3 regions of the Kineococcus gynurae genome follow, and region 3 is predicted to be linked to each of the others. Evidence: predicted binding sites of a transcription regulator. Region 3 holds the regulator's gene; each other region holds the start of a gene.
The links. Region 3 encodes LexA, which represses DNA repair genes until DNA is damaged. Its sites were predicted from a motif close to TCGAACANNTGTTCGA; they were not measured.

Region 1: the regulator LexA is predicted to act here: its motif matches at 6,647-6,662, upstream of ACFFKU_RS11565 (DUF6504 family protein).
Region 2: the regulator LexA is predicted to act here: its motif matches at 7,703-7,718, upstream of ruvA (Holliday junction branch migration protein RuvA).

The regions. Positions count from the first base shown of each region.
Region 1 covers NZ_JBHLUI010000008.1:1,110,242-1,119,967, reverse strand. The annotation lists gene dinB (DNA polymerase IV) at 1-117, opposite strand, end outside; gene ACFFKU_RS11580 (methyltransferase) at 202-975, opposite strand; gene ACFFKU_RS11575 (DNA polymerase III subunit alpha) at 1,091-5,095, opposite strand; gene ACFFKU_RS11570 (SAV_6107 family HEPN domain-containing protein) at 5,454-5,876, opposite strand; gene ACFFKU_RS11565 (DUF6504 family protein) at 5,969-6,481, opposite strand; gene ACFFKU_RS11560 (hypothetical protein) at 6,868-7,344, shown strand; gene ACFFKU_RS11555 (alpha/beta fold hydrolase) at 7,387-8,382, shown strand; gene ACFFKU_RS11550 (monooxygenase) at 8,394-9,173, shown strand; gene ACFFKU_RS11545 (carotenoid biosynthesis protein) at 9,243-9,726, shown strand, end outside.
Region 2 covers NZ_JBHLUI010000008.1:906,761-916,486, reverse strand. The annotation lists gene ACFFKU_RS10700 (RelA/SpoT family protein) at 1-1,709, opposite strand, end outside; gene ACFFKU_RS10695 (adenine phosphoribosyltransferase) at 1,777-2,331, opposite strand; gene secF (protein translocase subunit SecF) at 2,328-3,323, opposite strand; gene secD (protein translocase subunit SecD) at 3,323-5,353, opposite strand; gene yajC (preprotein translocase subunit YajC) at 5,487-5,849, opposite strand; gene ruvB (Holliday junction branch migration DNA helicase RuvB) at 5,990-7,048, opposite strand; gene ruvA (Holliday junction branch migration protein RuvA) at 7,045-7,668, opposite strand; gene ACFFKU_RS10665 (dienelactone hydrolase family protein) at 7,797-8,498, shown strand; gene ruvC (crossover junction endodeoxyribonuclease RuvC) at 8,657-9,238, opposite strand; gene ACFFKU_RS10655 (YebC/PmpR family DNA-binding transcriptional regulator) at 9,303-9,726, opposite strand, start outside.
Region 3 covers NZ_JBHLUI010000008.1:754,444-764,169, reverse strand. The annotation lists gene serA (phosphoglycerate dehydrogenase) at 1-1,195, opposite strand, end outside; gene ACFFKU_RS09940 (NAD(P)H-binding protein) at 1,310-2,014, opposite strand; gene ACFFKU_RS09935 (transglutaminase-like domain-containing protein) at 2,197-3,024, shown strand; gene ACFFKU_RS09930 (TraR/DksA family transcriptional regulator) at 3,056-3,400, opposite strand; gene ACFFKU_RS09925 (pilus assembly protein CpaE) at 3,537-4,019, shown strand; gene ACFFKU_RS09920 (proteasome assembly chaperone family protein) at 3,989-5,005, opposite strand; gene nrdR (transcriptional regulator NrdR) at 5,031-5,501, opposite strand; gene ACFFKU_RS09910 (LysM peptidoglycan-binding domain-containing protein) at 5,620-6,300, opposite strand; gene ACFFKU_RS09905 (DUF2277 domain-containing protein) at 6,791-7,060, opposite strand; gene lexA (transcriptional repressor LexA) at 7,233-8,012, shown strand; gene ACFFKU_RS09895 (aspartate/glutamate racemase family protein) at 8,058-8,750, opposite strand; gene ACFFKU_RS09890 (ATP-dependent DNA helicase) at 8,824-9,726, opposite strand, start outside.

The DNA of each region.
Region 1 (9,726 bases), 360 kb from region 3:
CAGCAGCTCGACCGAGGCGTAGAAGGCGTCCATGTCGACGTGCAGGACGTCGCACCCCTCGTCGTCCGCGTCGGGCCCCCAGTCCCCCACCCCGGGCCGCAGGGCCCGGCGGCTCACCGCACCCCCCGCGGGCCGGGACCGGTGGGGCGGTCGAGGGTGCGGTCGGAGGGACGGTCGGAGGTGTCGCCGTGCGGGGCGGGGTCAGCGGTGGGCGTGCAGGTGCAGCTGCCCGGCGACGCCGAGGAACTCCTCGTGCCGGGCGGCCGCCTCCTCCAGCGCGAGCAGCTGGGCCTGCTCGGCCTCGGAGGCCCCGCAGGCCGCGGGCACGAGGTCGGCGAAGATGCGGACCCCCTCGACCGCGGTGACGGTGAACCCGGCCGCGGCGGCCAGCCCGGTCGCACCCGCCCGGTCGAAGCGGCGGCGCAGCAGGTCGTGGTCGCCGCCGCGGTGCTCGGGGTCGGTGACGGTGCGCAGGGCCTGGGCCAGGTTGCCCGCGAGCGCCCGGGACAGCACCGTGCCCGACCACTGGGTGAGCAGCAGGCTGAGCCGGCCCCCGGGACGGAGCACGGCGTGGGCCGCGGCCAGGGCGGCCGCGGGGTCGTCGACGACCTCCAGGACCCCGTGGGCGAGGAGCAGGTCGGCGCCGGCCGCGGGCCACACCCCGGCCAGGTCGGCCGCGGCGGGACCGCCGGGGGCGAGGACGGCGGGGAGTTCGGCGGCGTCGCCCTGGACGGCGCGGATCCGGTCGCTGACCCCGGCCTCCCGGGCCCGGCGCTCCAGCGCGGCGAGGGCGTCGGGGCTGGGGTCGACCACGACCACGAGGTGCCCGAGCTCGGCGACCCGCACGGCGAGACCACCCGTCCCGCCCCCGAGGTCGACGACGGTCTGCGGCCCGGGGCCCCCGGCGTCCAGCAACCGCCGGACACCGGCCCAGAGCGCGGTCGAGGTGCGGGATCGGGAGCGTTCCTTGGCCACGAACCCCACCCTAGGCCGTGCCCCCCCTCGGTCCGGGGAGCGCACGACGGGCGGGGACGGGTGCGGGTGCCCGGGCGGGCGGGTGGACGGGGGGCTCCGGCCCGCCGCGACCCGGTCACCATCCCGAGCTCCCCTGGCTGGAGTGCCAGAGCTTGCGGCCGGCCCGCGCCGACCCCGTCGCGTCCCGCTCGCCCCGGTCGAGGTCAGGGGTCGCGCGGTGCTCCGGGAGGCGGGCCGAGGCGTGGGCCGCGGCCCGCGAGGACCCTCGGGTGTCGCGGGTGTCCTCCCCCGCCGGCCGCAGGTCGGCGTAGGGCGACTGCCGGAACCCGCTGGCGTGCACCAGGACCCGACGTGCCCCCATCCCCCCGGCCCGGGACGGTTCCATCACCGGGCGCGAGGATCGGCTGGCCGCGGCCCCGGTGGCCGCCGCCTCCAGCGCCGCGGCCCGGGCCGGGCCGTCGAAGGTGATCTGCGGGGCGGCGGCGATCTCGGCGCGCACGGCCGCGATCCCCCCCTCCAGCCAGGTCTCGTGCAGCGCGGGCAGCTCCCAGGCCCCGGTCGCCCGCAACGAGACGCCGCGCGGCCCGGTCCGGCGCAGCACCCCGCGGACCAGCAGCAGCCAGGAGTGGAAGACGGTCGCGGCGTAGGGCCCCTGGGCGTCCTCGAAGAAGGTGGCATCGACCGGACCGGTGGTGTCGTCGAGCGTGAGGAAGACGACGCGGCGCCCGGAGCGCACGGGCGGGGTCTGGGTGGCGACCTTGACCCCGCCGATGAGCAGTTCCGTCCCGCTGCGCCGACGCAGCAGGTGCCGGGCGGGGACGGCGTCCAGCTCCCGCAGCAGGGGCAGGTAGGCCTCGACCACGTGGCTGCTGGCGTCGAGCCCGAGCACGTCGAGCTCGGCCCGGACCCGCTCGGCGGTGCTCATCTCGGGCAGGCCCGACGGGCCGGCGTCCTCGGGGGCGCCCAGGTCGAGGGCCAGCTGGACCCCGTCCCCGGCCGGGTCGGGGACCGCCCGGGCGGCCTGCGACTGCCGGGCGGCGGCGGTCCGGACGTCGGTGCCCCCGACGGTGCCGGTCCCGACGGTGCCGGTCCCGACGGGTCCGCGGACCGGGAGGTCCCCGGGGTGCGGGGTCCGTCCGCCCCGGTGCGGGGCGCGGGGAGCGAGCGCGGTCCGGGTCCACCGGTCCAGCTCGGCCACCTGCAGGAGCAGGTCGCGGCGGGTGGTCCGACCCCGCCGGTGGACCTCACCGCGCCCGGAACGGGCGGACAGCCCGTGCACCGCGTCGAGGGCGCCGGTGAGCACGAGCCGCTCGGCGACCGGACGGGAGGGGCGGGCCCGGTGCCAGAGGTCGGACAGCGAGGAGTAGGGCTGGCCGGCGACGACGCGGGCGACCTCCGCCTCGCTGATCCCCTTCACCTCGGAGAGGGCCAACCGGATCCCGTAACCGGTGCCGTCGGCGACGCCGTCGCCGAGACCTTCGGGGTTGCGGTGCGCCCCGGTGTCGACCGGGTCGACCTTCTCGACGCGGTAGGTGTCGGTGGAGGCGTTGACGTCCAGACCGAGGACGGCGATCCCCAGGTTGCGGGCGTCGTCGAGGATCAGGCGTTTGGGGTACATGCCCGGGTCGTGGGTGAGCACGCCGGCCAGGAACGCCGCGGGGTGGTGGGTCTTGAGCCAGGCCGACTGGTAGGTCGGCAAGGCGAACGCGGCCGCGTGGGCCTTGCAGAAACCGAAGGAGGCGAACGCCTTCAGCACCTCCCAGATCCGTTCCACGGTGGCCTCGGGGTACCCGTGCTCGAGGGCCCGGGCCCGGAACTGCGGTTCCAGCTCCGCCTGTCCCGCCCGGGTCCCCAGGTGCCGGCGGTACTCGTCGGAGAGGGCGAGGTCGTGACCGGTGGTGGCCTGGATGAGTTCGATGACCTGCTCGTGGAAGACCACCACGCCGTAGGTCTGCTCCAGGACCGGGCGCAGCCGTTCGTCGAGGTACTCCGGGTGCGACCACCCCTGCCGGGCCTGCAGGAAGGGGGTGACCATGTCCGACTTCACCGGCCCGGGCCGGAACAGGGAGATGTCGATCACGATGTCGGCGAAGGTGCGCGGCGCGAACTTGCCGACGAGTTCGCGCTGCCCCGGGGACTCGATCTGGAAGCAGCCGAGGGTGCGGGCGGACTGCACCAGCGTGTACGTGGCCGGGTCGTCCAGGGGGACCTGGGAGCGGTCGTCGACGTCGACCTCCACCCCGTCGACCCGACGGATCTCGGCCTCGGCGTAGGCCATCGCGGACTGCATCCGGATCCCCAGGACGTCGAGCTTGAGCAGACCGAGGTCCTCCACGTCGTCCTTGTCGAACTGGCTCATGGGGAATCCCTTCCAGCTGGCCTCCACCGGGGTGCGGTGCAGCAGGTCGGGGTTGGACAGCACGACCCCGCAGGGGTGCAGGGCGATGTGGCGGGGCAGGCCGTCGAGCCGTTCCACGAGGTCGAACAGCACGCCCAGGCGGGCCTCGCCCAACCCGCTGCGCCGCAGCTCAGGCAGTTCCTGCACCGCCGAGCGCGCGTCGCGGGCCCGCAGGTGCGGGAAGGCCTTGGCGATCGCGTCGATCTCGACGGGGGGCAGGCCCAGGGCGGCACCGACGTCGCGCACGGCGTGGCGGACCCGGTAGGTGTCCATCATCGAGACGCAGGTGACCCGTTCCCCGCCGAAACGCCCGAGGATCGCCTCGTAGACCTCCTCACGGCGGGCGGCCTCGACGTCGAGGTCGATGTCGGGCAGCTGACCGCGTCGGGGGTTGAGGAACCGTTCCATGAGCAGGCCGTGCTCGAGGGGTTCCACCCCGGAGATCCCGAGCAGGTGGTTGACGACGCTGCCGGCCCCCGAACCCCGGGCCGCGACCCGGACCCCGAGGTCGTCCCGGACGAGGTCGCAGACGTCGGCGACGGTGAGGAAGTAGGTCGCGAAACCCACGGTCGCGATGATGTCGAGCTCGGCGTCGAGACGCCGGAGGACCTTGGCCCGCAACCGTTCCCCGGCCCCGGAGTAGCACCGTCCCACCCCGGCCGCGGCCCGGGCGCGCAGCACCGCGTCGGCGTCCTGCCCCGGGGTCAGCCCCAGCACCGCGGGGTCGGGCAGGTGGTGGGCCCCCATGCCCAGGTCGGCGACCGGGTCGAGGCGGGCCCGCTCGGCCAGGGTCGTGGTGGCCCCGAGCAGGTCCGCGGCCAGGCCGGCGGCGCCGGCCGGGTCGGCGGCCGCGGCGACCTCGAGGGCGGTCGCGGCCAGCTCGGTCCCGGGCAGCAGGTACCCGCGGCCGGTGACCCGGTCGAGGTGACGAGAGTCCAGCGGCACCAGGCGCCGGATCGCGTCGAGCAGGTCGCTGGTGGGGGCGTCACCCGGTCCGGCCCCGCGCACCGCCTCGGTGAGCACCGCGGGGACACCGCACTCGCGGGCCAGCAGGAGCATCCGGGCGGCCTGGTCGAGGCTCCCCGGACGCTGCCGCGGGGAGTGGTGGCAGACGATCTCGACGTGCAGGGACCCCGGGGGCAGGACGTCGTACCAGTGCCGGAGGACCCGGCGGGCCAGGTCGTCGCGGCGGGCCAGCACCGCCCGTCCGACCTCGGAGTCCGGCCCGAGCAGCACTGCGAGGGCCGCCCCGCCCCCGGGGGCGGACGCGTGCCGGGCGATCAGCGACGACCGGGTGAGCGGGGTTCCGCGTTCCCCGGCGAGGTGGGTCGCGCTGACCAGTCCGCACAGCGCCGCCCAGCCGGCCCCGGCCCCGGGCCGGGCCGGACCGGCGTCACCGAGGGCGAGCAGGAGGGTCCGGGGATGACGGGGTTCGGTGGCGGCCCCCCCGCGGACCGGGCCGCGGCGGGGCGCGGGGACGACGCCGGGGTCGGCCCACCCGGGCAGCCCGGCCGCCAGCCCGCTGGGGGCGGTGGCGAGGTCGACCCCGAGCACCGGGGCGATCCCGGCGTCGGTGCAGGCCCGGACGAACTTCACCGCGCCGTAGAGACCGTCGCGATCGGTGAGGGCGAGGGTGTCCATCCCCAGGTCCACGGCCCGGGCCACCAGAGCGGCCGGGGTGGAGGTGCCGTACCGCATCGAGTAACCGGAGGCGACGTGCAGGTGCGGGACCTGCGGGGACCGTGGTCGGCGCGTGGACGGGGCGGGCGGAGACGGGACGGCCGGAGATGGGACGGCTGGGAGCGGGACGGGCGGGGTGGACATGGCGGGGTCCTGTCGTCGGACGCGTCCGCGGGGAAGGACGGCGCGACGGTGGATCTGGCTGCTGGGATCTGGCTGCTGGGATCTGGCTGCTGCGGTCTGGCTGCTGCGGTCTGGCTGCTGCGGTCTGGCTGCTGCGGTCTGGCTGCTGCGGTCTGGCTGCTGCGGTCTGACTGCTGCGGTCTGGCTGCTGCGCATCTGGCGAGGGGCCGGGCAGCCGGGCCGGACGACGCCCGGGGCGTCGGGACGGGACGGCGGGTCAGCTCGCCAGGGGGATGCGCCGGGTGAGGCCGAGGGCGGCCTCGACGGCGTGGTGGAACCGGCGGGCGTGCCCGAGGAGTTCGGTGGCACCCTGCTCGTCCACCACCGCCCGGCCGGCCTCGAGAGCGGCGCGGCGCGCGGCGGTGGCGGCGAAGACGGGGGCCCAGCCACCCAGCTCGGGATGGACGAGGGGCAGCATCTCCCAGACGCTGCGCGGGCCCGCCCGGCGACGACCGGCGGGACGGCCGTGCACGGCGACGACCGCGGCCGCGGCCCGGAGCGCGGCGAGGTGGGCGTGGACGTACCGCCCGGCCGCGTCCTCGGCCGTGACGGCGGCGCGCAGCTCGGCCTCGGACCGTTCCAGCAGGTCCAGGGCGGTCGGGGTCAACGAGGGGCGGGGCGGACTCTCCAGGGTCGGCACGACGGCTCCGTTCTCGATGGTCGTTCGTCGGTGTTCGTCGACGTCCTCGGACGTCGACGGTGCGGCCGATGTCCTCGGTGCCCCCGACGTCGTCAGTCGCTGACGCGCAGCAGCTGCCACGCGTTCTCCGTAGAGGTACCAGTCGCCTCCGACACGAACCCGGCGCCGGCCGGGGCGTCGGCGGGGGCACCGGCGGCGGCACCGGCGGGACCGGTCCGGGCGAGGACCGGGCGCGGGGCCGGGACCGGCCGGGCGAGGTCGTAGACGCCGACGTCGGCGTGCCGACCGGCCCGGGCCTCCACCCGCCAGACCTCGCGCTCGAGGTCGCCGATCTCGAGCACGGAACGGGGCGCGGGCGGGGCCAGGGTGGCGATGTCGCGGGGTCCGTCCCGCCGGGGGCCCCCGCGCGAACCCCCGCGCGAGGGACCGTCGCCGTGCACGGCCGCGACCGCCGCGTGCTCCCACCAGGCGCTGCGTTCGCGCCAGTGCTCCAGCACGGCCTGCACGACGTAGAGCCGACGCCGCCAGATGAACTGCACCGGGGCGGGACCGCCACGGTCCCCACCCTCCCAGCGCACGTGGACCGGTTCCGAGAACCGCCGCATCGTTCCGTCCCCCTTCGTTCCTCGACGAACGCTCACCGACCATGTCCCGGCCGCCGATCGGGCCGGTGCGGTGGACCGGGGGAAGACGGTCCGGACGGCACGTCCGCACCCGGGCGGGGGGAGCTTCCCCTCTCCCTCCGACCGGGCGGCGGACGGCCTCTGCGTTCGAACAGAAGTTCGAACACACATCGAAGGTACACCACCTCGCCCGATCGCGGTCAACGATGCGAGGCCCCCTGTGGACGGCGCCGACGACCCGTCCCACCCCGCGTCCAGCCCCCGCATCGCTCCCCGGACCGGCCCCCGACCGAGCTCTTCCCGCCCGGCCCCGACCCGTCCGGGGGAACAGCAGGACGGGGCCGCGCACCGGGATCTACGCTCGGTCGATGGAGCCTCTCCCCGTCCCGGCCGGGCCCGGCTCCCCCGCCGCCGCCGTCACGCCCGCCGGGGCGAGCACCGAACTGCTCGTGGTGTCCCCGGACCTGTCGGGACCGGCCTGCGGAGCCGGGGAGGACCTGCGGGCCGGGGACGTGGTCGCGGTGGTCACCTCCGCCCGCCACCCGTTGCTGCCGAGCGTGCTGGCCGCGGTCCTCGGCGTGAACGAGCTGCTGCCCGCCGGCCCCGAGGTGCACCGCCTCCTGGCCGACCTGGCCGATCGGGCCGCGGAGACCGGTGAGACCGTCCCGCTGGGGCTGCCACCGGGCATCGCGACGTTCGTCGACGTCGCCCTGGCCCCCGTCGGCACCGTGCGGGTGCGCGGTCTCGTCGCCCCCGGCGGGGACCCGGCCGACGCCGTGGCGCTGGACACCCGCTACGACGAGCTGCTCCGCCTGACCGGAGGTCATCCCGTCGAGCTCGGGTGAACGACGGGTGACCGCGAGGTGGACCGCCCGTATCGTGGAGGGATGCCCGTCGCCTCCTCCGCGCTGCACGACGCCCCGACCCGGGCCGTCCCTCCGGCACGGCCATCCGCGGACGACGCGACGCACCCCGGCCCGGACCGGCCCGAGGTGGAGCTCCGGCACGGTTTCGCCTGCCGCCACGTCGGGACCGCCGGGCCCGCCGCGCCGCTGCTGGTGCTGGTGCACGGTCTGGGCGGGGCCTCGCACGCGTGGGCCCCGGTGCTCGAGGAGCTGGCCGCCGGGCACCGCCTGCTGCTGGTCGACCTGCCCGGCCACGGCCGTTCCCCGGCCGCCGCGGGTGCCGCGGAGATGGCCCCCGCCCGGTTGGGGGCACGGTTGGCGCAGCTGTGCCGCGACCTCGGCGAGGACGTCCACCTGGTCGGGCACTCCCTCGGCGGCTGGGTGGTGCTGGAGGCCGCCGCGGCCGACGGGACGGACGGGTCGGACGGGGACGAGGGCGTGGTGCGCAGCGTCACCGCGCTGACCCCGGCCGGGCTCTGGTACCGGCCCCGCCCCCGCCCGCCGCTGCTGCCCACCGGCCAGCGCCTGGCCCGGGCCTCCGCGCGGTTGCCGGACTGGGTCACCGCCTCCGCCCCGGTCCGGCTGCTGGGGTTCGCGACCACGAGCGCCGCCCCGCTGGCGCTGCCGTTGCCGCTGCTGCGCGACGCGGTCGAGGCCATCGCCACCGCGACGGGGTACGCCGACGCCAACACCGCCATCGCGACCGGGTCCTTCACCCGGGCCGCCGACGTGACCTGCCCGGTCACGCTGGTGAGCGCCGACCGCGACGTCGTCATCCCCCGCGCCTACCTGCGCCCCGAGCTGGCCCCGCGCCAGACCCGCTTCGAACGGCTGCGCCGGTGCGGGCACGTCCCGGCCTGGGACCGCCCGGCGGACTGCCTGCGCATCATCACCGCGACCGTCCGCAGCGCCCGCCTGCGCGACGCCCGCCGGCGCGACGCCCGCCTCCGCGCGGCGGTCCGACCGCAGGCCTCGTAGGGTCGCGGGCGATGACCCGCCCCCACGGACCCCGGTCCGGCGAACGCCACGTCCCCGGACGTCCGGACCCCCGACGTCCGGCCACCGAGCGCCCCGGCCCCGAACGGCCCGCCTGCGTCAGCGTGCACGTCTGGACCGTCCCGACCCGCGCGGTCGGCGCGGCCCTGGGACGGATGGCGCTGGACCGGGTCCGGCTGACCCGCACCCCCGGGGCCCGCTTCGCCAAGCTCCTCGGCACCGGCGACGGCCGCACCTTCACGGTGCGCGACGCCGATCTGCGCCGCTGGGCGCTGCTGGTCGCCTGGAGCTCGACGGAGGCCGCGGACGCCTTCGCCGGTTCGGCCGTGCTGCGCGACTGGGACCGTTCCGCCGAGCACCGCACGGTGCTGCGCCTGGCCCCGCTGACCAGCCGGGGGCGCTGGTCAGGACGGGAGCCGTTCGGCCCGAGCGACCCGGCCGCCGCCCGCGCCCACACCGGTCCGGTCGCCTCGATCACCCGCGCCCGCCTGCGCATGCACCGCGCCCCCTCGTTCTGGCGGGCGGTCCCCCCCGTCTCCAGCGACCTGAACACCGTCCCGGGTCTGCGCTACGCCACCGGCATCGGGGAGGCTCCGGTCGGTCTGCAGGGAACCCTGTCGGTGTGGGACTCGACCCAGGCGCTGACCGGCTTCGCCCACCGTCGCCGACCCCATCTCGACGTGATGAACCGCACGCCCGAGGAGAACTGGTACGTCGAGGAGCTGTTCGCCCGCTTCGCGGTGCTCTCCGCCGAGGGTCTCGACCCCGCCTGACCCGCCCGATCCCCGGGGTCGCGACACCCTCGACGGGCCGTGTCGGAGGCGGTCCCTAGGGTTGGCACCGTGCTCCCCCGTCCCTCGCGCGGTCCCGCGCGACCGCCGGCGCGCCGGTTCCCGCGCAGCCTCCCGGGCCTGCTCACCGGCGCCGCCGTACTGGGTCAGATCGCCCACCCGTTGCTGCGCGGGGAGAACCTGCGCCGGGCCACGATCGGTTCGGTCGGGGTCTTCTGCGCCGCCGCCCTGGCCGACACCGCCCGCCGCCACGGTCCGGGCGCGGCGGCCCGCACGCTGGTCGTCGCGGGCGGGGTCGGGCTGCTGGCCGAGGTCGTCGGGACCCGCACCGGTCGTCCCTTCGGCCGCTACCGCTACGCCGGGACCCTGGGCCCGCAGGTCCTCGACGTCCCGGTCGTCGTCCCCCTGGCCTGGACGATGATGGCCGCTCCCGCGCTGCAGCTCGGCCGCACGCTGGCCCCGACCGGTCGCTGGCACTCCCCGGTCGCGGTGGGCGCGGCCGCCTGGACGCTGGCCACCTGGGACCTGTTCCTGG
Region 2 (9,726 bases), 150 kb from region 3:
CGGCGCTCCTTGGAGAAGTGCTGCTTGATCTTGGTCCGGGCCCGGGCGCTCTTGACGAAGGTGAGCCAGTCCCGACTGGGCCCGGCCCCGTCGGCCTTGGACGTGAAGATCTCGACCATGTCGCCGGACTCGAGCGCGGAGTCCAGGGAGACCAGGTTGCTGTTGACCCGGGCCCCCATCGTGCGGTGCCCCACCTCGGTGTGGACCGCGTACGCGAAGTCGACCGGGGTGGCCCCGGTCGGGAGGGGGATGATCTTGCCCTTGGGGGTGAAGACGTAGACCTCGTTGGCGTTGATCTCGTGCCGGAGGTTGTCGAGGAACTCCTCGGGGTCGGAGGCGTCGCGCTGCCAGTCGGCGACCGAGCGCAGCCAGGCCATCTCCGAGACGCCGTCGCCCTTGCCGCGCCGGGTGGCGGTCGGGTCGTCCTTGTACTTCCAGTGCGCGGCGACGCCGTACTCGCTGTCGCGGTGCATGTCGTGCGTCCGGATCTGCACCTCGACGGGTTTCCCGCCGGGCCCGATCACGCTGGTGTGCAACGACTTGTACATGTTGAACTTGGGCATCGCGATGTAGTCCTTGAACCGGTTGGGCACCGGGTTCCAGCGCGCGTGCAGCGCACCGAGGACGGCGTAGCAGTCGCGCACCGACTCGACCAGGACCCGGACCCCGACCAGGTCGAAGATGTCGTCGAAGGAGTGCCCCCGCACCATCATCTTCTGGTAGATCGAGTAGTAGTGCTTGGGCCGGCCGGTGACGGTGGCCCGCACCTTGGCGTCCTTGAGGTCCTCCTCGATCTGGCGCCGGACCCCGGTCAGGTACTCCTCGCGGGCCGGGGCGCGCTCGGCGACCAGGCGGACGATCTCGTCGAACCGCTTGGGGTAGAGCTGGGCGAAGGACAGGTCCTCCAGCTCCCACTTGATGGTGTTCATGCCCAGGCGGTGGGCCAACGGGGCGTAGATCTCCAGCGTCTCGCGGGCCTTCTTGCCCGCGGAGTTCGAGGAGACGTAGCGCCACGTGCGGGCGTTGTGCAGGCGGTCGGCGAGCTTGATGACCAGGACGCGGATGTCCTTGGCCATCGCGACGACCATCTTGCGCACGGTCTCGGCCTGGGCCGCGTCGCCGTAGGTGAGCTTGTCGAGCTTGGTGACCCCGTCGACGAGCGCCGCGATCTCGACCCCGAACTCCTTGCGCAGGTCCTCGAGGGAGTAGTCGGTGTCCTCGACGGTGTCGTGCAGCAGGGCAGCGGCCAGGGTCTCCGGCCACACGCCGAGCTCGGCCAGGATGGTCGCGACCGCCACCGGGTGCGTGATGTAGGGGTCGCCGGACTTCCGGTTCTGCCCCTGGTGGGCCGCCTCGGCCCGGGCGAAGGCCTTCTCGACGATGGCGAGGTCGGCCTTGGGGTGCGTCACCCGCACGGTGCGCAGCAGCGGTTCCAGGACCGGAGACACCGCGGTGGACCGGTGCTGCCCGAAGCGGGCCAGGCGCGACAGCATCCGACCGGCGGTCACCGGGCCGGTGTGGGCGTCGCGACGCCGGTCGGCGCCCACCGGGGCGGCGGGGACCGCGACGACCGCGGACGAGGAGGGGGCCGAGACAGGGGTAGCGGCGGGGGTCGCGGACGACGGCTCCCCCGCAGGGGCGTCGCGGACCGGCTCGGGCGGCTCGACGGCGTGCGAGGTCGAGGTCTGCACCTCCGTACGATCCGCCATGGCGATCCCCTTCCGGTCCTCGATCGAGTCTAGGACTCCGAGCGGGTGGACCGGGCCATCGGTGCGGTCACGACCGCGCCAGGGCGGTGACCTCGTGACCGGACAGCGCCGCCCGACCGGGCAGGAAGGTCAGTTCGAGGAGCACGGCCACCCCGACCACCTCGGCGCCGGCCTCGGCCAGCAGGCCGGCCGCAGCGGCGGCCGTCCCCCCGGTCGCGAGCACGTCGTCGACCAGGAGGACTCGCGAGCCCGGGTGGACCAGCTCGGGGTCGACCTCGACCGCGGAGCGGCCGTACTCGAGGTCGTAGTCGCGGCGCAGGGTGCGTCCGGGCAACTTGCCGGCCTTGCGGACCGGCCAGAAGCCGAGGCCGGCCCGGGCCGCGGCCGGGGCCGCCAGGACGAACCCGCGGGCCTCGATCCCGGCGACGGCCTCGGCCCCCGCGGTCGCGGCGATCGCGGCGAAGGCGTCGACCACCTCGGCGAAGGCGACCGGGTCGGCCAGGAGCGGGTTGATGTCCTTGAACCCGACCCCCGGACGGGGCCAGTCGGCGACGTCGCGGACCCGCGCGAGGATGCGTGCCTCCCGCCCGGCCGCGGCCGCGCCGTCCAGCTGGGTGCTCACGCGGTGCTGGGTTCCGGGGCGGCACCCTCCCCGGAACGGGCCGAACGGACCTCGGCGTCCAGGGTCTTGACCCGGTTCTCCCGGCGACGGAGGTCGACCAGCAGCGGGGTGGCGATGAAGACCGAGGAGTAGGCCCCGACGAGCATCCCGACGAAGAGGGCGAGGCTGATGTCGCGCAGCGTGCCCGCGCCGAGCAGCAGGTCCCCGATGAAGAGGATGGCCGCGACGGGCAGCAGGGCGACGATCGACGTGTTGATCGAGCGGACCACGGTCTGGTTGACGGCCAAGTTCGCCGCCTCCTCGAACGTGCGGTTGCGCTTGAGGAAGGCCTCGGTGGTGTTCTCGCGAACCTTGTCGAAGACCACGACGGTGTCGTAGAGGGAGTAGCCGAGGATCGTCAGGAACCCGATCACCGACGCGGGGGTGACCTCGAACCCGACCAGCGCGTAGACCCCGGCCGTGATGACGAGGTCGTGCAGCAGGGCGATGAGCGAGGCCAGCGCCATGGTCCAGGTCCGGAAGTACAGGGCCATGACCAGCGAGACCAGGACGAAGAACACGACGAGACCGGTCAGCGCCTTCTGGGTCACGTCCTGGCCCCAGCTCGGACCGATGCTGGTCGAGGTGACCGCCGAGGTGGGGACGTCGTAGGCGGTGGCCAGCGCCTGCCGGACCTCGTCGAGCTGGTCGGTGCTCAGCGTCACCGTCTGCACGCGGACGCTGTCGGTGCCGACCTCGGTGACCTCGGGGACCGTGTCGGTGAGGACCCCCTCGACGGCCTCGCGCCCGACCTGCTCGCCGCTGGCCCCGGAGACCCGGAACTCCGAGCCGCCCTCGAACTCGATGCCGAAGGTCAGACCCGGCTTGAACAGCAGGACGATCGAGACCAGGACGGTCACCGCCGCGATCAGGTACCAGCGCTTGCGTCGGGCGACGAACGGGAAGCTCGTCTCACCGGTGTAGAGCCGGTTGCCCATCGATGCCATGCCCATCAGGCGTCCCCGTCCTCGGTGCTGCGATCGGCGGGACCGGCTGCGGCCCGGGCCTTCTCCCGTTCCTGTTCCCGTTCCTGCTCCCGTTCCCGGGCCCGGCGCTCCGCGACCGTCTCGCGCCGCGCCCCGCCGTGCAGGGCGAACCTGGCGACGACCGACCCGAGGTGCTCGGGGTCGAAGCCGGACAGCTTGTGGCCCCCGCCGAAGAACTTCGTCCTGGCCAGCAGGGCCACCACCGGGTGCGTGAACAGGACCACGATCAGGACGTCGATGATCGTGGTGATGCCCAGCGTGTAGGCGAACCCGCGGACGTTGCCGACCGCGAGGATGTAGAGGACGACGGCCGAGAGCAGGCTGACCGCGTCGGAGATGATGATCGTGCGGCGGGCGCGCTTCCACCCGGCCTCGACCGCGGAGGCCAACGAGCGACCGTCCCGGATCTCGTCTCGGACGCGTTCGAAGAACAGGATGAACGAGTCGGCCGTGACGCCGATGGCGACGATCAACCCCGCGACCCCGGCGAGGGAGAGCCGGAAGTCCTGCAGCCAGCTGAGCATGAGGATGACGCCCCAGTTGAGCAGCCCGGCCAGCAGGAGGCTGCCGACCGTGACGAGCCCGAGGGCGCGGTACTGCAGCAACGAGTACCCGATGACCAGGGCGAGACCGATGATCCCCGCGATGATCCCGCGCTGCAGCTGCTCGGCCCCGAGCGTGGCCGAGATCTGCTCCTCGGTCTGCACGTCGAAGCTCAGCGGCAGCGCCCCGAACCGGAGCTGCTGGGCCAGCGCGTCGGCGCTGTCCTGGGTGAAGTTCCCGGTGATCTCGGCCCGGCCGCCGGGGATGGTCTGCGACACCTGGGGGGCCGTGACGACGAGCCCGTCGAGCACGGCGGCGAACTGGTTCTGCGGGGACTGCAGCTGGCTGATCCGCTCGGTCAGGTCGCGGAAGATGGTCCCGCCCTCGCTGTCGAACTGCAGGTCGATCTTCCAGCCACCGGTGACCCGGCCCTGGCTGTTGGTGGCCTGCGCCGCGGTCGCGTTGGTGAGCTGGGTGCCCTCGATGGCGGTGGGCCCGAGGACGTACTTGGCCGCACCGTCCTGGCTGCAGGTGACCAGCACCTTGGCCGGGTCGTCGTTGATCCCGCCGGTCCGGTTGGCCGGGTCGCTGCAGTCGAGCCCGACGAAGAGCCGCTGCACGTCGGGGGTCAGCTGGGCGAGGTCGCTGGAGTCCGTCGGCGACGCGGTCGGCGAGTCGGTGGGCTGACCCGGTCCGTTGCTCGCGGTCGGGGCGGTCGTCGCCCCCTCGGTCGGAGCGGCCGTCGTGCCCTCCGGCGCGGGGTTGGTCGGCGCGGGGGTGGTCGGCGCGGGGGTGGTGGCCGCCTGCAGCGCGGCCGGCGCGGCGGCGCCGTCGGAGCTGGGGGCGGGGGTGGCCGCCGGGGTGGCCGCCGGGGTGGTCGCGGCCGGGTCCGTGGCGGTGGCGGTGGCCGCGGGGTCGGTCGCCGGGGCGGTGGCGGCGGGGTCGGTGGCGGCGGGGTCGGTGGCGGGGTCGGTGCTGGGCGCCGCGGCCTGCCCGTCGCTCGCGGCCGCGACGAGCACGGGCCGCATCCGCAGCTGGGCGGACTGCGCGATCAGGTCGAGCTGCTCGCGCGTGGCCTGCCCGGGGATGGACACCGAGATGTTCTGCCCGCCCTGGACCTGCACCTGCGCCTCACCGACGCCGGTCGCGTCGATGCGCTGGCTGATGATCGAGACGGCCTGGTTCAGCTGGTCGGCGGTGACCTGCCGGTTGGAGCCCTCCGTGGGCCGCGGGGTCAGGATGACCTGGGTGCCCCCCTCGAGGTCGAGGGCGAGACCCGGGCTCCAGCTCGCGGACCCCCACTTCACGCCGGCGGCGACCCCCCCGAAGAGGAGTGCGGTGATGACGGCGAGGAGGACGAGCACCCGCCCCGGGTGCGACCGGCGGATGGGGGCGCCGTGCCGGACCCGGGGGGGACGCTGCGGCGCCCCGGGCGAGGAGGAGTCGTTGGACACAGATGAACCTCGGAAGCTGATGTGGCGAAAGGAGCGGCAACCGCCGTCCCCCGATCAGCGCACAGTGTGGCACTCCCCGTGGACGACTCCTGCCAACCGTAATGACCGAGTCTCCCTCTCGGAGCGCATCCGGTCAGCTACGGCGCGTGTCGTCCTCGGCGCCGGCGGGCTTGGTCAGGTCGATCCCGCCGACGGAGTCCTCGGTGGTAGCCGCGGACCCGGGCGTGGTCTCGACCGGGGTGTCGGCGTTCGTCAGGACGCGGGCGACGGCCCGACGGCTCCACCGGGTCACGACCCCGGGAGCGATCTCGAGCTGCACCGCGTCGTCCTCGACCCCGACGACCCGCCCGTAGGTGCCGGACGTCGTCATGACCTCGGAACCGGGCGCGACGCTGTTCTGCAGCTGCTGCTGGTTCTTCTGCTGCTTGCGGGTGCGCGTGATCATCCAGACGAGCAGCGCGCCCATGAGCAGCAGGAAGAAGAGTTGGCCTTCCACGGGAGTTGTCCCCTCTCACGCCCCAGCGGGGTCGATTGCGCGCCGGGGCCCGCGCCCGACGCGGTATGCCGGGCACGGCTGACCAACGCCGGCCCGGGACGGGGGGTTCCCCGGCGACCCGGCGGTGGTGGTCCCCGAGTCTAAGGAGCGCCGGGCCCGGTCTCGTCCAACGGCAGCTGCCAGCCTCCCGGGGCGTCGCGCGGCGGGGTCAGCCCGAGGTGGGCCCAGGTCTGCGGCAGGGCGACCCGACCGCGCGGGGTGCGTCCCAGCAGACCCTCCCGGACGAGGAACGGCTCGGCGACCGTCTCGACCGTCTCCGCCTCCTCCCCCACGACGACCGCGAGGGTCGAGAGCCCCACGGGCCCCCCGCCGAATCGACGGCAGAGCGCCTCCAGCACGGCGCGGTCGAGCCGGTCCAGACCGAGCTCGTCCACCTCGTAGACCTCCAGCGCCGCCCGGGCCGCGCGCCGGTCGACGATGCCCGAGCCGCGCACCTGGGCCCAGTCCCGGACCCGGCGCAGCAACCGGTTGGCGATGCGCGGCGTGCCGCGCGAGCGACCGCCGATCTCGGCGGCCCCCTCGGCGGTGAGCTGGACCCCGAGCAGCTGCGCCGAACGACGCAGCACGAGGACGAGCTCCTCGGGCGTGTAGAAGTCGAGGTACCCGGTGAACCCGAAACGGTCGCGCAGCGGCGCCGGCAGCAGCCCGGCCCGGGTGGTGGCCCCCACCAGCGTGAAGCGCGGCAGCTGCAGCGGGATCGCGGTCGCCCCCGGCCCCTTGCCCACGACGACGTCGACCCGGAAGTCCTCCATCGCCATGTAGAGCATCTCCTCGGCGGGGCGGGCCATCCGGTGGATCTCGTCCAGGAACAGCACCTCACCCTCGTCGAGGGAGCTCAGCACGGCCGCGAGGTCGCCGGCGTGCTGGATCGCGGGCCCGCTGGACTGCCGCAACGGGGCGCCCATCTCGGACGCGACGATCATGGCCAGGGTCGTCTTGCCGAGCCCGGGCGGACCGGAGAACAGCACGTGGTCGGCCGGCGCCCCCCGGGCCCGCGCCGCGTCCAGCACCAGGGAGAGCTGCTCCCGCACGACCTTCTGCCCGACGAACTCCGTCAGGCCGTGCGGCCGCAGCGCCGACTCGGCCGCACGTTCCTGCTCGTCGGCACCGGTCGTCACGATGCGTTCCGAGGGGCTCATCGGCCGGAGAGGTGTCGCAGGGCGGCCCGCAGGACGGCGGGCACCTCGGCCGGCTCCAGGCTCAGCCCCCCGTCGGGTCCACCGGCCAGGACGGCCTCCACCGCGTCCCCGGCCTGCTTGGCCGGGTAGCCGAGCCCGGCCAGGGCCTCGACCACCTGGGCGCGGTGCGCATCGGCCGGTGCCACCGCGGCGGGGACGGGGACGCTCGCCGCGCCGAGGGCGGGGCCGAGCCGGTCGCCGAGCTCCAGGCAGATGCGCTGCGCCCCCTTCTTGCCGATGCCGGGGACCCGCATCAGGGCCGCGTGGTCCTCCGCGGCGACCGCCGTGCGCAGCCCGTCCGGACGGTGGACGGCGAGCATGGCCAGGGCCAGCCGGGGACCGACCCCGGAGACGGTCTGCAGGATCTCGAACACCTCGCGCTCGTCCGCGTCGGCGAAGCCGAACAGGGTGAGCGAGTCCTCGCGCACGACCAGGCTCGTCGCGAGCGCCGCCTCCTCCCCGACCCGCAGCCCCGCAAGCGTGGCGGGCGCGGCCATGACGAGCATGCCGACGCCGCCGACCTCGACGACGGCGGAGTCCAACCGGACGCCGAGGACCCGGCCCCGCACCGACGCGATCACGAACCGACCTCCCGCACCCCGGACCCCGGCCCGGACGAACACCTGTACGACGGCTCACGGTAGACCAGGCGGCGGTCCGCCTCCCGGCGCGACATGCCGGACCGGGCCGGCCGGGGCAGAGTCGGGCCGTGGACGAGCACAGCGGCAACCCGCGTCAGAACGTCACCTTTCCCTCGGCCACGGCCGGCGGCCGGGCCCACGGCTACCTCGCCCGGCCCGCCGGGCCGGGGCCCGGGGTCCTCGTCATCCAGGAGTGGTGGGGCCTCGACGACCACGTCGCCTCGATCGTCGACCGGTTCGCGGGCGAGGGATTCGTGGCGCTGGCCCCCGACCTCTACGGCGGGCGGGTCGCGCACGACGCCGAAGAGGCCGCGGGCCTGCTGCGCGAGCTGCCGGTGGAGCAGGCCGTGCGCGACCTGGCCGGCGCGGTCGACCACCTGCTGGCCGACGACGACGTCACGTCCACCGCGGTCGGCGCGGTCGGCTTCTGCATGGGCGGCGCCTTCGTCCTGCGCCTGGCCGCCCAGCAGGGGATGCGGGTCGGGGCGGCCGTGCCCTGGTACGGCCTGCCCGACCCGGGCACCGACTGGACCGGCCTCACCGCCCCCGTCCTGGGGCACTTCGGCGCCGAGGACACCTCCGTCCCCCTCACCGCCGTCCGCGAGACCGAGACCCGGATCGAGGAGGCGACCGGCGTCCGCCCGGAATTCCACGTCTACCCGGCCCCCCACGCGTTCTACAACGACGAGCGACCCAACTACCGCCGCGACAGCGCCGAGCTCGCCTGGCAGCGCACGGTCACCTTCCTCCGCGCCCACCTCACCCCCTGACCCGTCCCTCCCCACCCCTCCGTGATCAAGGAATGGGTCGACCGCCGCCCCATGCTTCCCACCCGCACCGTCCGGAGGGTGTGGCGCACGGGGCGGAGAGCAGTCATTCCTTGATCACGGGGAAGTTCAGCCCGAGGGGACGGGATGGAGAGGGTGGGTCAGCGGGTGGGGAGGCGACCGAGACGGGCGAGGCGCTCGGCCTCGGCGTAGCCGTTGCGGCGGCCGGTGACCAGGGCGCGGTGGGCCGAGACCTGCTGACGGGCCAGACCGCCGCCGCGCCAGAGGTGGCACACGGCGAGGGCCAGGGCGTCGGTGGCGTCCGCGGGACGGGGGGCCTCGGCGAGGCCCAGGATCCGGGTGATCATGGCGGCGACCTGGGCCTTCTCGGCCCGACCGGACCCGGTGACGGCCGCCTTCACCTCGCTCGGCGTGTGCATCGCCACCGGCAGACCGCGGCGCGCCGCCGCCACCAGGACGAGCCCCGCGGCCTGCGCCGTCCCCATCACCGAACGCACGTTGGCCTGGGCGAAGACCCGTTCGACGGCGACGACGTCGGGCGCGTGCTCGTCCAGCCACTCCCCCAGCCCGGTGTCGATGCCGAGCAGGCGGGCCTCCACCGGGTCCGCGGCCGGTGTCCGCAGCACGCCCACGGCGACGAGCTCGGCGCGACCGCCCGGCCGCGAGTCGACGACCCCCAGACCGCAGCGGGTCAACCCCGGGTCCACCGCCAGAACGCGCACGGCCCCCACCCTCGCACGGGGCGAGGACGGGGGCCGGGAGCCTGACGGGGGGTGTCGCCGCAGGTCAGGCGTCCTCGAGGGCCGCCATCACGTCGTCGGAGACGTCGAAGTTGGCGAAGACGTTCTGCACGTCGTCGCAGTCGTCGAGGGCGTCGACGAGCTTGAACACCTTGGCGGCCCCGTCGGCCTCGAGGGGGACCTCGACGCTCGGGACGAAGCTGGCGTCGGCGGAGTCGTAGTCGATGCCCGCGGCCTGCAGGGCCTCACGGACGGCGACGAGATCGGTCGCCTCGCTGATCACCTCGAAGGTGTCGCCGTTGTCCTTGACCTCCTCGGCGCCGGCCTCGAGCACGGCGGTCAGCACGTCGTCCTCGGTGAGGTCGTTGCCGTCCTTGCCGATCACGACGACGCCCTTGCGGCTGAACATGTAGGCGACCGACCCGGGGTCGGCCATGGACCCGCCGTTGCGGGTCATGGCCGTCCGGACC
Region 3 (9,726 bases):
CCCGCAGCCTGCGGCCGACGTCCTCCGTCGCCGGGTGGGCGATGTCGGTGACGACGTAGCCCAGGTCGCCGAGGGTGGCGAGCTGCTGGCCCTCGATGTTCACGCCCTCGTCGGCCAGCACCTTGTTGATCGCGGCCAACACTCCGGGGACGTTGTGGTGCAGGTGCGCCAGCCGGACCCGGCCGGGCACCGTCTCCGTGTTCAGGGTCGGCAGGTTGACGCTGAGCGTCGTCGCCCCGTGCAGCGCGTAGTCGCGCAGCTTGGCGGCCACGAAGCGACCGATGTCCTCCTGGGCCTCCTCGGTCGAGCCGCCCACGTGCGGGGTGAGGATGACGTTGTCGAGGCCGCGCAGCACCGACTGGAACGTCTCGCCCCGCCCCTTGGGCTCCTGCGGGAACACGTCCAGGGCCGCACCGGCGATGTGCCCGGACTCGATGTGGCGGCGCAGGGCCACGTCGTCGACGAGGAAGCCCCGGGACAGGTTCAGGAAGATCGACCCCGGACGCATCCGGGCGAACTCGGTCTCGCCGAAGAAGCCGGCGTTGGACGCGCGCCCGTCGACGTGCAGGGTGACCACGTCGGCGAGGTCGAGCACCTCGGTGAGGCTGCCGCAGCGGCGGGCGTTGCCCATCGCCAGCTTGTCGACGGTGTCGTAGAAGAAGACGCTCATGCCCAGCGCCTCGGCCACCACCGACAGCTGCGAGCCGATGTTGCCGTAGCCGATGATCCCGAGGCGTCGGCCGCGGACCTCGTGGGCGCCGACGGCGCTCTTGTCCCACACGCCCTCGTGCATGAGGTCGTTCTTGACGGTCAGCCGGCGGGTGAGGGCGATGATCTCGGCCAGGGCCAGCTCCACCACGCTGCGGGTGTTGCTGTAGGGCGCGTTGAACACGGCGACCCCGTGGGCGGCGGCGGAGAACAGGTCGACCTGGTTGGTCCCGATGCAGAACGCGCCGACCGCGCGCAGGTCGGGGGCGGCGTCCAGGACGGCCGCGGTCACCTGGGTCTGGGACCGGATGCCGAGCAGCTGCACCCCGTCCAGGCGGGAGATCAGCTCGGCCTCGTCCAGCGCCCCGGCGGCGGTGTCCACCTGCCATCCGGCCTCGGTCAGCAGCTGGCGGGCGTCGGCGTGGATGTTCTCCACGAGCAGGGCGCGCGGACGCGCCGTCTGGGGGCGGGGCTCGGGGACGGCCACAGGTCTCGATTCCTCACGTGCTGGGGACGGGAAGGGGGCGGGTTGCTCTCCGCCGGTCGGGACCAGTGTCCCGCAACCGGCCCGCGCCCCGTCGCGCCCCCTTGTCCGGGCCGATCAGCCGGCCGCCGCGGCCACCGCCTCGTCCAGGGGGACCTCGCCCGAGACCAGTTCCAGGACCCAGCCGCCCGCGGGCGGCCGGACCCCGGCGGCCATCGCGTGCAGCAGCTCGGCCAGCACCGCGGCCACGTCGGCGCGCGGCACCGGGCCGCGCGGCACGGAGGGAGCCAGGTGCACGTGACCGGTGGGCTCGTCGTCGGTGAGCTGCCCCGGGCGCAGGACGGCCAGGTCCAGACCCGGTCGGGCCCGGAGGTCGTCCTCGGCCGCGAGCTTGGCCCGCAGGTAGGCGACGAAGGTCTCGTCCACCCCCTCCGGGGTGACACCGTCGCGCACCTTCTCGACCCCGGTGGAGGAGACGAGGACGTACTGCCGGACCCCGGCCGCCTCGGCCGCGTCGGCCAGCAGCACCGCGGCCGCCCGGTCGACGGTGTCCTTGCGGGCCGTCCCGCTGCCCGGCCCGGCCCCCGCGGCGAAGACCACCGCGTCGGCCCCCCGCAGCACCGCGGCCACGTCGTCGGCCGCGGCGGACTCCAGGTCGAGGACGACCGGCTCGGCCCCGTCGCTCCGCACGTCCTCGACGTGGTCCGGGTTGCGGACGATCCCGCGGACCAGCGCACCCGCGGAGGTCAGCTGGCGCAGCAGCAGGCGGGCGATCTGGCCGTGGGCCCCGGCGACGACGACGGTCTGGCTCTGCTGGATCATGGGGCCCGACGCTACCCACGAGGCGGGGAGTCCACCCGTCGATCACGCTCCGACCGGGCCTCCCGGCCCAGCTATCACCCTGTGTCGCAGCGGCCCTACGTTCGGTCGACGACTCCCCGAACGCAGCAGTCGTGCGGTCGGCCGAGGGGGCGGCAGCCGTCGCCGTCCCCCAGAATCGCCCGGTGCCCTCCACCCCCGCGCCCGCCCTCACGGCCCGCGTCAGCGCCCGTCTCGACCTGTCCTCCGATCGGCGCAGCCCCGCCAGCCTCCTCCTCTCCGTGGCCGGACGCCCCGGGGTCGCGGTCCTCGAGGAACGCCTCGAGGTGGTGGGCCCCGACGGGCCGCTGACCGTGACCGCCGTGGCCGTCGAGGAAGGCGGTCGGATGCACACGCTGGACGTGCCGGCCGGGGACACGCGGGTCGAGTACGAGGCGCGGGTGGCCCTGCAAGACTCCGATCCCGTCGCCTGCTCCGAGCTCGACCGCTGGGCCCTGACCCGACCCAGCCGCTACAGCCCCTCCGACGCCCTCGCGTCCTTCGCGGCGCGCGAGCTGAACGGGGTCTCCCGTGCGGACCTGCCCCGGGCCGCCTCCGCGTGGGTGCACACCAACCTCGACTACGTCAGCGGTTCCAGCCGGCCCACGGACGGGGCGCCCGAGACCCTGCTGGCCCGGGCCGGCGTCTGCCGGGACTTCGCCCACGTGACCGTGGCGCTGCTCCGGGCGATGGACGTCCCCGCGCGCCTCTGCTCGGTGTACGCACCGGGCCTGGCGCCCATGGACTTCCACGCCGTCGTCGAGGCCGCTCCGGAGGGGGTCTGGGAGGTCGTGGACGCCACGCGCCTCGCCCCGCGCGCCTCCCTGGTGCGGATCGCCACCGGCCGCGACGCCGCCGACACCGCCTTCCTCACGACGGCCGGCATGGTCACCCTGTCCGGGCTCCGGGTCACCGCCGTGGTCGAGCCGGACCTGCCCCGGGAGGACCCGGGGCAGGTGGTCCGGCTGCGCTGAGGGTTCGGAGGCCGTCGACGCGGTCGACGGCTCAGGCGTCGGGATTCTCCTCCTCGACGAGCGTCTCGGCGTCGGGACGGACCTCGAGGCGCTCGTCGGGGATGGGCTTGCCCGAGACGACCGAGAGGCCGTAGGTCCCGTCCTCGATGCGCCGCAACGCCGCCTCGACGCCGACCAGCCGACGGTCGATGCCGTCCAGCAGCGCGAGGTCCTGGCCGGCGAACTGCTCGTGGGCCCCCTCGTCGCCGACGTCGCGCCCGCCCTCGGCGGCGTCGGGGGTCACCCCGGCCTCCAACCGGGCCCGGATCTCCTTCGCCTCCCCGCTCAGCTCGCGGTGCATCTCTTCCAGCCGCTCGCGGGCGACCTGGGTGTCCATCTCGTGATCCTCCTGCTGGGTGGTCGGGCGAACAGTCCTACCCCGGATCGGCCGGGTCGGCGCGGGGACGCCCGGCCCGGTCGGTGCCGGTGGCCGTCGGGACGCGCGAGGCGGCGGCGGAGTCCATGCTGGGGTGATGATCTCCGTCGAGCTCGCCCTGCGGTTGAAGGAGGCCGGCCTGGAGTGGCAGCCCGCGGCCGGGGACCGGTTCGTGATCCCGCACCGGGACATGGACGCCGACGTCTTCACCCTGAGCGACATGACGGTCGAGGTCCACGACCACCCGAGCGGGCGGATCATCGGCTTCAACGGCACCACCGAGTGGGCGCTGGACTCCGTCGACCAGCCCGACGCCTGCTGGCTGCCGTCCGAGCACCAGCTTCGCGCCCTGCTCGGTGAGCACTTCGTCCGGCTGGAGCGGCACGACCGGACCACCCCGGACGGCGAGCGCAGCGTGTTCCGCGTGCTGCTCCTGGACACGGTCGGGGCGGACGCCTTCGAGGACCCGGTCGCCGAGTGCGCCTACGCCCGCGCCCTCCTGCACCACCTGTCGGGGGCCCGGGGCGGCAGCGTCGGCGTGGCCGCCGCTCAGCGGGCGGGCGGTCCCTCCCCGGCCTGAGGGCCCTCACCCGACGACCGGCCCTCCTCGCCGCCCGCCGCACCGCCCGTCTCGCCGCCCGTCTCGCCACCCGCCGGGTCGGTGGCCTCCTCGGCCGCCAGGAACCGCTCGAACTCCGCCCCCAGCTCGTCGGCCGAGGGCAGGAACGAGGCGGCCACCGAGGTCCCCCGCCCCTCCTCGCCGATGGCGTCGTACTGCTCCTCGAGGGCGCGGACCACGGCCTGGGCCTCGGGCGACTGCGCGACCTGGGCGTCGACCTCCACCCGCGTCGTCGCCGCCACGTCCAGCAGGGCATCGACCGGCACGTCGACCCCGGTGGCGGCCGAGACGGCCCGCAGCAGGACGGCGGCGGAGTCCGGGTAGTCGTTGCCGGCCAGGTAGTGCGGGACGTGGGCCAGCACGGAGATGACGTCGCGTCCCTCCTCGGCCCCGCGCAGGTGCAGCAGTGCCGCGGCGTGCCCGGGGACCTGGGCCTCGACGTCCCACGTCCGGTACCCCTCGAGCAGCTCCGGTCGGCTCGCGCTCGCCGTCACCCCGCCGGGTCGGGTGTGCGGGACGGCGGTGGGCGCCGCGGCCAGCAGGATGGTCGTGCTCACCCCGAGCCGGTCGGCCAGCTGCCAGACGGCGGCGCAGAACCGTTCCCACTGCACGTCCGGCTCGGGCCCGGTCAGCAGCAGGAAGGAGGCCCCCTCCTCGTCGTAGACCCGCAGCAGCTGCAACCGCGGGGCGTCGTAGGCGGCCCACCGGTCGCCCTCGAAGGTCATGACCGGACGGCGGGCCCGGTAGTCGTGGAGCTGGTCGACGTCGAAGGTGGCCACGACGTGGTGGGTGCTGGAGGAACGGAGCTGCTCGACGGCCAGCTTGACCGCGCTGCCGGCGTCGACGAACCCGGAGAGGGCCACGACCAGCGGCGGTTCGACGAGGCGCGGGGCGTCCGCACCGGCGTAGGGGCCGACGAGGCTGTACAGCGAGGCGGGGTCGAGCATGCCCCCATCATCGTCGCTGCCGGGGTCAGCCCTGGCCGGGGAGGGCCGGATTCCGCTCCGAGCGCAGCTTGTCGATGGCGGCCTCGAAGTCGGCCAGGGAGTCGAAGGCCTGGTAGACCGAGGCGAAACGGAGGTAGGCGACCTCGTCCAGCTCGCGCAGGAACGGCAGCGTGGCCAACCCCACCTCGTGGGCGTCGACCTCGGCCGCACCCCGCGACCGCAGGGACTCCTCGACCTTGTGCGCGAGCAGCGCGATGTCGTCCTCACTGACGGGACGCCCCTGGCAGGCCTTGCGCACGCCCGAGGCGATCTTGGAACGGCTGAACGCCTCGCTCGCTCCCGAGCGCTTGATGACGGTGAAGAGGGCGGTCTCGACCGTGGTGAAGCGGCGACCGCACTGGGGGCACTGACGGCGCCGGCGGATGCTCGAGCCGTCCTCGGCCGTCCGCGAGTCCACCACCCGGGAGTCCTCGTGGCGGCAGAACGGGCAGTGCACTCCAGCTCCCTCCCGCACCCGCTCGCGCCCGTGCGGCGCGGGATGCTGCGGGGAGGCTACGGGCAGCGTCGAGCCGGGGGCAAGTGACGCGGACGTGGTGCGCAGGCCCGCGAGCACGTCACCACTCCGCGGGCAGCTGCAGGCGTTGGCCGGGGTGCAGCCGCGAACCGTCGAGGGAGTTCAGCGCGACGATCGCCGCGGCGACCTCGCGCCAGTCCGCGCCCGGGGCGACCGACAGGGCGATCTCGGACAGCGTCTGACCGGGCTGGACGACGACCTCGCCCCCGGCACCCGCGGTGACCGCGACCGGGGCGGGAGCGGTCCGCTCGACCGCGGCGGTGGCCCCGACGCTGCCCACCATCGTCCCGGCCAGAGCGCTCGTGCCGGCCAGCACGGCGGCCGCCAGCACGGCACCGGCCCCGAGCCCGAGCCCGGTCCGACCCCGGCGCGTGAGGCGCAACGGGTGCGTCGTCGTCGGGGGGGCCACGGCGGCGGTCCGGGGACGCAGGGTGGTGACGGTGGCGACGTCCCGCACAGCCGCGGTGCGCCCCGGACGGCGGGGGGCGGGGACCCGGGCGGGGAGGGCCGCGCGGGCGGCGACGCTGGCCCCGAGGGCGAACCCGGGGAAGGCGGCGGCCCGGGGCAGCCGGACGGCGGGGAACTCCGGGACCCGGAAGGGCGAGGTCGCGAGGACGGCGGTCCCGAACCGGGTCGGGCGGGGGACGGCCGGCCGCGACACGACGGGGACGGCGGGCAGGACGGGACGGAACGCGGTGGTGCGGATTGCGGTGGTGCTCACGGTGGCGACCTCCAACTCTCGGACCAGCCGGGTCGAACGAGTGTTCGTACCGACTCGAACGTTTGTACGCCGACCGACGGGCGGGGCGCAACCCCGACCCGTCGGGTCGGGATGCGTCGCACGGTGCCATCCGCCTCCGACACGAACCGGGCGCGGACGGCTGCCCAGCCTCCCTCCGGCCCCTGACCAGCGTCGACGCTCGGGGCGGGCGGCCCGGCGACGGCGGCCCGCAGGCAGCGGGGCCCACGACGGTCGACCGGGAGCGGCCCCCGATCGCCGAGCCGTCACGAACGGCCGGGTCGCCAGGGGCGGACGTCGCCCCGGCCCCCGTGACGGACGAGCAGATTTCCTTGATCACACGAGGGGGCGCGAGGGGCACGGGAGGGGCGCGAGGGCGGGCGGCGCGACGCTGGAGTCGCGCAGGAGGTACGAGCGGGGCGGGAGCTGCGGCGCCCGGGTGCGGGGCGGGGTGCGGGGCGGGGGGCGGGGGTCAGGAGGCGTAGCGCTGGGCGGCGCGGGCCCGGGCCTTGGCCGCCTCGACCTCCCGGTCCTTCGGCGGCGCGGCCGTCTCCAGGTGGTCCAGGAGCTCGGCGGTCGCGGTGGCGACCGCGGCCACGGCGGCGTCGAACGCGGCCTGGTTGCGCTGCGAGGGGCGGGTGGAACCGCTGACCTTGCGGACGTACTGGAGCGCGGCGGCCTGCACCTCCTCGGGCGTGGCCGGGGGCTCGAAGTTGTGCAGCTGGCGGATGTTCCGGCACATGCGGACCACGCTAGGCCGACGACCCGTCCGAGGACAGGGGGCGTCCGGCGCACCGGGTCGACGACCGCCGCACCCGCCCCGCACGACACGCCGCAGTCGAACAGGTGTTTGATCTGCCCACCGGCGGTGGTTACGGTCGACGGACCGGCCACGGACGGCCGGGCGCGACGGGATGAGGTGCACGGTGGACGAGCAGGACGGCACGGGCACGACGGTCGAACGTCCCCGGCGGGGTCCGGGCCGACCCCCGGGTTCGGGGACGGTCCACCAGCTGCCGGACGGGACGCCGGACGCCTTCGGTCTCACCACGCGGCAGCGGCGGGTCCTGGACTGCATCAGCGAGGCCGTCGAGCGTCGCGGCTACCCGCCGAGCCTGCGCGAGATCGGCGAGTCGGTCGGGCTCACCAGTCCCAGCAGCGTCGCCCACCAGGTCAAGCAGCTCGAGCGGCTCGGCCTGCTGCGCAAGGACCCGCGGCGCCCGCGCACCCTCGAGGTCGTGACGCCGCCGTCGTCCCTGCCGAGCAGCGCCCTCGGTGTGGTCACGGCCGACGACGCGACCGAGGCCGACGCCCGGCCCCGACCCACCTACGTCCCGCTGGTGGGTCGCATCGCGGCCGGCGGCCCGATCCTGGCCGAGCAGCTCGTCGAGGACGTCTTCCCCCTGCCCGCGCAGCTGGTCGGCTCCGGGGAGCACTTCATGCTGCGGGTCTCCGGGGACTCGATGATCGAGGCCGCCATCTGCGACGGGGACTGGGTCGTCGTGCGCCAGCAGCCCACGGCCGAGAACGGTGACGTGGTCGCGGCCATGATCGACGGCGAGGCCACCGTCAAGGTCCTCTCGCGTCGGGACGGGCACGTGAAGCTCCTGCCGCGCAACGCCCTCTACTCCCCCATCGACGGCGACGAGGCGACGGTCCTCGGCCGGGTCACCGCGGTCCTGCGCAGTCTCTGACCCCGACCTCCTCTGCCCGGCCCGAGCGGCCGCGGCCGGGGCGGGTCAGCGGGTCCGGCCCGCCGCGGGTGCCAGCGTCCGCACGAGCTCGACCGCCGCCTCGACGGCGAGGCGCGGGGAGGACAGCACGGGGACCGAGAGCGGTCGCAGCAACGGGGTCGCCTCGACCATGCTGGCCTGGGCCAGCACCACCACGTCGACCGTGCAGACGTCGTCGGCCCCCCGCAGCTCGGTGAGGGCCCGCTGCGCGATCCCCTGCACGTAGCCCTCGGCGTCGCCCACCTCGTGCAGGATCCACAGGTCGCTGGCGTCGACCTCGACGACCTCGACCCGGCGGTCGGCCTCACCGGCCGCCTCGTGCAGCAGCTCCCGCACGGAACGGGCCGCGGTCGGGAGGGTGGCGACCACGGCGAGGCGTCGCCCGGCCCGCACGGCCGCCTCGGCCATCGGCCGGTCGACCCGCAGCACCTCGACCCCGATCTCGTCACCGACCACCTTCGCCAGCCCGCTCAGCGTCGAACCGGTGCAGACCACCAGGTCGGCCCCCTCGGCCTGCAGCCGGCGCAGCCGGTCGGCCATCGCCGGTCTGACCGACTCGATCCCCGAGCGTCGGGCGGCGTTGAGCAGCCCGCGGTCCACGAGGTGCCGGAACTGCACCTCCGGGTCCCGCTGCGCGAGCAGGGCGGCGAAGATCCTTGCCTGCTCGTGCTCGGAATGGAGCAAACCGACCACGGTCATGCCTCGACTATCCGACGCTCCGCGCCCCCCGGCACCCGGGACGCGTCGTCGGACCGGTCCAGCCGGGGAACCTTCACCCGATCGTCGCGACCTCGGCGAGGCGCCGCAGGGCCGAGCGGGTGACCTCCGGGTCCGAGGTCGGCCAGAACCCGGGCAGGCTCTCCCGCAGGAACCCTCCGTAGCGAGCCGTCGCCAACCGGGAGTCGAGCACCGCCACCACCCCCCGGTCCTCGGCGGCCCGGATCAACCGGCCCGCCCCCTGGGCCAGCCGGACCGCGGCGTGCGCGGCCGAGACGCTGAGGAAGCCGTTGCCGCCGGCCGCGTCGACGGCCTGGGCCCGGGCCGCCATGAGCGGGTCGTCGGGGCGGGGGAAGGGGATGCGGTCGATGACGACCAGGGAGCAGGACGCCCCGGGCACGTCGACCCCCTGCCACAGCGACAGGGTCCCGAACAGCGAGGTGGCGGGCTCGTCGGTGAAGCGCCTGACCAGCTTGGGCAGCCGATCCTCGCCCTGGCAGAGGATCGGGGTCGACACCCGCGCGCGCAGGGCCGCCGCGGCCTCGTCGGCCCCGCGCCGGGAGGAGAACAGCCCCAGCGTCCGCCCGCCGGCGGCCTCGACCAGCTCGGCGAGCTCGTCGAGCATCGCCTCCGACGCGCCGGCCCGCCCCGGCGGCGGCAGGCGGCGCGCGACGTAGAGGATCCCCTGCCGCCGGTAGTCGAAGGGCGAGCCCACGTCGGTCCCGGTCCAGGCGGTCCCCGACCCGGCGGCCCCCCGCCCGGTCAGGCCGAACGCGCCCGCCACGGGGTCGAACGAGCCGCCGAGGGTGAGGGTCGCCGAGGTCGCGACCACCGTGCGCTCGCTGAACACCTGTTCGCGCAGCAGCCCGGCCACCGACAGCGGGGCGATGTGCAGCGACGGGGGCCGGGCCTGCGCACCGAAGCCGGCCCCGACCCACGCCACGTCGTACCCGGCGCC